Regions from separate parts of the Streptomyces sp. SLBN-118 genome, predicted to be linked through region 1. Evidence: riboswitches for the same ligand, from Rfam matches in the RefSeq annotation. Region 1 holds a riboswitch; the other holds the start of a gene.
What was found. A riboswitch is a leader RNA that binds a small molecule or an ion and turns the genes downstream of it on or off. The one in region 1 is predicted to bind cobalamin.
Positions count from the first base shown of each region.

Region 1 (3,095 bases):
ACGTCCTCGCCGACGGGCGGCGCGACCACCGACTCCCGTACCGCGCCGCGCAACGAGACCCGCAGCCCGTCCTCCTCGTCGATACCGAGGCCGTGCGCGAAGGGCAGCACGCCGTAGGTGTGCCGCCCCGTCAGCCCGTGCAGCATCTCCAGGCCGGGTTCGAGGAGCGTCACATCGCCCCGGAACTTGTTGACCAGATAGCCCGCGATCAGCGCCTGGTCCTCGGGGGCGAGCAGCGCCGTGGTACCGAAGAAGGAGGCGAAGACGCCGCCGCGGTCGATGTCTCCGACCACGAGCACCGGAAGGCGAGCGGCCCGTGCGATGCCCATGTTCACGATGTCCGTACGCCGCAGATTGATCTCGGCAGGACTGCCCGCCCCCTCGCAGATCACAGCTTCATACGTGCCCCGCAGCTCCTCCAGGCACTCCACGACGGTCCCGAACAGAGCCTCCTGCCGCCCCCCGTGGTAGCCACGGGCGCTGAGTTCACCCACCGGCCTGCCCATCAGCACGACCTGACTCGAACGGTCGCTGCCGGGCTTGAGCAGCACCGGGTTCATCAGCGCGCTCGGCTCCACGCGCGCCGCCTGCGCCTGCATGGCCTGCGCCCGCCCGATCTCCGCGCCCTCACGCGTGACGAACGAGTTGAGCGACATGTTCTGCCCCTTGAAGGGTGCGACCTTCACCCCCTGCCGCACCAGCCAGCGGCAGATCCCCGCCGTCACGACGCTCTTTCCGGCGTCGGACGTGGTTCCCGCGACCAGCAGTCCGCCGCCCCTGCGCCCGCTCATCCCCGCCCCTTTCCCGCGCGCCGCGCGCGCAGCGCATGCCCCGCGAGGCGCCCGGCCGCGCAGGTGGCGAGTGTCAGCCAGCCGATGCGGCGCGAGAGCCGTACGGCGCGTTCGATGTCGCCGAACTGCACAGGGCGGCCGTCGCCGTTGAGTACGGGACGGTGCTCGACGCGTCCGCCGTAGGAGAGCGTTCCGCCGAGCCGTACCCCGAGCGCACCGGCGAAAGCCGCCTCCACGGGACCAGCGTTGGGGCTCGGGTGCTTCTTCGCGTCGTCCCGCCAGGCGCGGGCGGCCCCGCGCGCGTCCCCGCCCGCGAGCACCGCCAGCGCCGCGGTGAGCCTGGCGCCCGGCCAGCCCGCGACATCGTCGAGCCGTGCCGAGGCCCAGCCGAACCGCCGGTACCGGGGTGACTTGTGCCCGACCATCGCGTCCAGCGTGTTGACCGCCCGGAAGCCGACCAGGCCGGGCACGCCCGCGAGCGCTCCCCACACAAGCGCGCCCACCACGGCGTCGGAGGTGTTCTCGGCAACGGATTCGACGACGGCGCGCGCGATCTGCTGCTCGTTCAGGGCCTGCGGATCGCGCCCGCACAGATGCGGCAACCGCTCCCGGGCCACGTCCACGTCCCCGGCGGCCAGCGCGCCACCGATGGCCCGTGCCTCCCGGCCCAGGGACGTGCCGCCGACGACGGCCCAGGTGGTGGCGGCGGTCAGCGCGACCGACGCGGCCGAGCGGCCCCGCAGTCCACGGCTCAGCAGTGCGGCGGCAGCGGCAGCGCCTCCGGCGCACACCACGGTGTGCAGCGCGCCCCACCCCCGGTGGTCACGCCACAGCACACCCTCGACACCACCCGCGGCCCGCCCGAACGCGGCGACCGGATGCCCTCGGCGGGGATCGCCCAGAAGCAGGTCACCGGCCAGGCCGGCGGTGGCGCCGTACACGAATCGACGGTCGGCACGCATCGGTTCAGCCCGTCGTTCCGCCTCGCAGGAACCTCGTACTCACAGCAGGGACCGAACCGCAGCCGCGCATGGCGATATGTCCTCACTCAGGGTGTCCGCGCCCTGGTTCGACGTGACCGGCGGTGAGAGTTCCTGGCTTCCGGGGGAGTGCTCCCCCGTGACAGTGGCGGGACCGCGCCGGATTCGCACCGGCTTCCTCTTCTGCCGCCGTAGATGGCCCCGGCAGTCCACCACGCTGCGAGAAGGGCCGTCAACTGGCCTTTGACCTGCACGGGGAGAGTGTGTTGGGGCACACACGCGGGCCGGGTCACCCGATGGGGTGACCCGGCCCGGACCCGAGGTGTCTGAAGCGGCTGTCAGGTGACGATCAGGTAGATCCCGTACGCCACGGCTGCCGCGCAGAGCGCGAAGCACGCGTACGCCCCGGTGCGCGCCAGGACCGCGGAGCCGCCGCTCGCGGCCGCGGACTCCTGCCTGGTCAGGCCCACCACGCCCAGGGTGAACAGAGCCACCAGGGCGACGGTGGCGACCAGGCTCACGCCGAAGACGGAGCCGAGTGCTGCCCAGTCGATTTTCATGCTGTTCTGTCCTTACACCGTGGCCGGACGCGTCGGCTCGGAGCCGGAGGCGGGGGCCGGAGCCGGGATGGTCGTCTTCATGTCCTGCGCGGGCGTGCCCGCCGGCGGCGGGGCGACGGCCGCGATGGCCGCGGTCACGACGCCCGCGGGTTCGGCGTCCGTGTCATTGACGTTGGTGTGGTCGACCACCTGGCGGCGGGAGACGAACCAGATCGCGGCGCAGGCGCCGATCAGGAAGGCCGCGACGACCGCGACACCCCAGTCGCCCTGCTTGGTCACGAACTCCGAGCCCGCGGCGACCAGAGCGGCGGCGGGCAGCGTCAGGCCCCAGGCGACGAACATCCGGGTGGCGGTGGACCAGCGGACCACGCCGCCCTTGCGGCCCAGGCCCGCGCCCATCACGGCGCCGGAGCACGAGTGCGTCGTCGACAGCGAGAAGCCGAGGTTGGAGGAGGCGAGGATGACGCTGGCCGCACTTGTCTGGGCGGCGAAGCCCTGCTGCGGCTGAAGGTCGGTCAGGCCCTTGCCCATGGTGCGGATGATGCGCCAGCCGCCGAGGTAGGTGCCCATCGCGATCGCGAGACCGGCGGAGAGGATGACCCACATCGGAGGGTTGGAGCCGGGCGAGAGCACTCCGCCGGCGATGAGCGCCAGCGTGATGATGCCCATCGTCTTCTGGGCGTCGTTGGTGCCGTGGGCGAGGGAGACAAGGCCGGCCGAGGCGACCTGGCCGGCGCGGTAGCCCTTCGCGGTGGCCTTCTCGT
Region 1 covers NZ_VFNP01000002.1:1,579,071-1,582,165, reverse strand. The annotation lists gene FBY35_RS25860 (cobyric acid synthase) at 1-791, opposite strand, end outside; gene FBY35_RS25855 (cobalamin biosynthesis protein) at 788-1,753, opposite strand; cobalamin riboswitch at 1,859-2,001, opposite strand; gene FBY35_RS25850 (hypothetical protein) at 2,110-2,331, opposite strand; gene FBY35_RS25845 (inorganic phosphate transporter) at 2,344-3,095, opposite strand, start outside.

Region 2 (3,095 bases), on a different contig from region 1:
CGGACGACCCCGCCGGGCGGTCAGCGGGCGCGGCAGTACTGTTGGCCTTCCTCGACGGGCTCCACGCCGACCTCACGGGCACGCTGAGCGAATGGCACGCCGGCGTCGGCCACCGGGTCCGCAGAGCCCTCGGGCTACCCGCCACCGGGGCTGACAGTCCCGGCGACGGCCCCGTCCCGCCGCCGAGCGGCTGGGCCCTCGTGCAGGCCAAGGCCCACGAGGTACTCACCGTCCTGGCCGGCCCCTCTCGCGCCGGCCCCGCCCGACCAGGGGAGTTGCCGAGCCGGCTGAACCTGGTGGAGGACACGTTCGCAGGAGCACTGCGCGGAATGGCCGTCCCACCCGAAGCGTCGGTGGCATGCGCTGCTGAACTGGCGGCCGCCGCCGGTTCGCTGTTCGGGATCCGCCCCGCACCTTCCCCACCACCGCCTCCCCAGCCTCCGCCTCCCCCGCAGCCGCCCCGGCGCGCGCCGAGAGGCGTGTCCCTCCCGGCGCAACTGCCCGACTGGACGGGTGGCTTGCCATGAGTCCTCACTTCCTGCGCAGCCGGCGACCGGCCCGTACACCGGTTCCACGCCCGCGTACGGCAGAGGAGACCCACATGACGCCGGTGAACGGCGAGTTCCGGTCGGCGCGGACAGGCCGTGGTGCGGGCCGGGCAAGTGCTTGCGCGTCGAGTCCCGGCAAGGCCAGTGAGACCACGAAACTCAGCAGGGTGCGCCCCGCTTCACCTTGATCGGAGGTCAAGAGGAAGGGCAACTACTGAGGCTTGCCGACCGGGGCAGCGCTGGCCTTGCTGGAGCTGCATACAGCAGTGGCACGACACACCCAACGCGCACCGCAGACGAGAGTCACCGCCCAGGCCCCGTCTGGAGTAGACGGCCGCTGCGGAGACTTGCCTAACTTGCCAGAACCGCTTCTTAGCCCATTCACCTGTAACTTCACTTGACAAACCTAGATAACCACTGCGGCCCTTTGGCTGTGCGGGGGTTGTTTCCCCACCCCGCCCCTTCCCTCAACTGGGGCTCCGTCCCAGCCCCGCTCACATTCAGCTTGACTCTGTCGGGGATCTTGGAGTTTCGCGGTGCGGCAGCATGATCAACGGGCATGCTCGGGTGGTTCCGATGACCGATGCAGCTGTCGAGGTGCCCGTTGTCGCTCCGTCCTCGTTCCGGTGAGCAAGTCCCGCCTCTGACTGCGCAGATCGCGCGGGCGAGCAACCCGGGTGGTACGACGGCGATATGGGTGCGCGACCGGCTGGACGGACTGTGGTGTGACGAGGACTTCGCCGCCTGGTACCCACGTGACGGGCGTCCGGGTCTCTCCCCTGCCCAGTTCAGCCCGTCCGGCGTTTGAGGACATGCGGCCGAAGGTCGCATCCGGCGGGGTGGGCAGCAGCCCGCCGCAGGCACACCGCGTACCCCGCACCCCGCGCGCCGTAGCCGCCCCGACACAACATGTGGTGGGTGCGGCAACTCCCCGCCCCCACATGTATGCTCGTCCTCGCTGTCGCCGCAGGGGAATCCGGTGTGAATCCGGAACTGTCCCGCAACGGTGTGATGCGGTGCGCTTTGTCGCGCCCCACCAGTCCGAAGACCTGCCGACGGTGCATCCGGCTCGACCGAACCGGGTGCCGAGACGTCCGGGCCTCGCGGTTGGGCCGGTGGACGCGGTGAGCCGTTCCCTGTGACGCGCGCCCGTGCCGCCTTCCCCCGCCGGCCCAGAGCCGAGCGAGGGAGAGCACCACGTGACCATCGCGCCAGCCGATCCGGCTTCAGGCATCTGCGAGCAGGTGGCCGACGGCCCCGGGACCGCGCTTCTGCGGACCCTGACCGGGCTCACCGCCGATCTGCCGGACACCGACCCGGGCCGTGTCGCCGCCGCCGCGCTGCGCGGCCGGCACGCCGGTTCGGACGCGGCAGAGCTGCGGAGCCTGGCCACCGACGCGGCGGCGGGGCTGATCTCCGAGGACCCGGCCTACTCCCGGCTGGCGGCCCGTCTGCTGACCCGTCATATCGCCGACGAGGCAGCCGGACAGGGCGCGGTCTCCTTCTCGGCCTCGGTCGCGGTCGGCCACCGCGAGGGTCTGATCGCCGACCGCACGGCCGAGTTCGTGGCGCTGCACGCCGCCCGGCTGGACACGCTGATCGACCCGGACGCGGACGACCGCTTCGGCTATTTCGGGCTGCGCACCCTCTACAGCCGCTACCTCCTGCGGCATCCGATCACCCGTCAGGTGATCGAGACGCCGCAGTACTTCATGCTGCGCGTCGCCTCCGGCCTGGCCGCGGACAACTCCGTGCACGCCCTGGAGGAAGTTGCCGCGCTCTACCGGCTGATGAGCAGGCTCGACTACCTCCCCTCCTCGCCCACCCTCTTCAACTCCGGGACCCGTCACCCTCAGATGTCGTCCTGCTACCTGCTGGACTCTCCGCTGGACGAGCTGGACTCGATCTACGACCGCTACCACCAGGTCGCTCGCCTGTCCAAGCACGCGGGCGGCATCGGCCTGTCGTACTCCCGTATCCGTGCCCGCGGTTCGCTGATCCGCGGCACCAACGGGCACTCCAACGGCATCGTGCCGTTCCTGAAGACCCTCGACGCCTCGGTCGCCGCGGTGAACCAGGGAGGCCGGCGCAAGGGGGCCGCCGCGATCTACCTGGAGACCTGGCACGCGGACATCGAGGAGTTCCTGGAGCTGCGCGACAACACCGGTGAGGACGCGCGGCGTACGCACAACCTCAACCTCGCGCACTGGATCCCGGACGAGTTCATGCGCCGCGTCGAGGCCGACGCCGTCTGGTCGCTGTTCTCGCCCGCCGATGTGCCCGAGCTGGTCGACCTGTGGGGCGACGCGTTCGACGCCGCGTACCGAAGGGCGGAGGCCGACGGCCTGGCCCGCAAGGCCATCCCCGCCCGCGAGCTCTACGGCCGGATGATGCGTACGCTCGCCCAGACCGGCAACGGCTGGATGACCTTCAAGGACGCCTCCAACCGCACCGCCAACCAGACCGCCGAGCCGGGCCGGGTCGTGCACAGCTCGAACCTGTGCACCGAGATCCTCGAAGTCACCGACGACGGCGAGACGGCGGTCT
Region 2 covers NZ_VFNP01000001.1:2,679,624-2,682,718, forward strand. The annotation lists gene FBY35_RS11915 (hypothetical protein) at 1-527, shown strand, start outside; cobalamin riboswitch at 1,477-1,620, shown strand; gene FBY35_RS11925 (ribonucleoside-diphosphate reductase subunit alpha) at 1,748-3,095, shown strand, end outside.
Region 2: it holds a riboswitch for cobalamin, as region 1 does, so the genes downstream of both, FBY35_RS11925 (ribonucleoside-diphosphate reductase subunit alpha) here and FBY35_RS25855 (cobalamin biosynthesis protein) in region 1, are expected to answer to the same signal.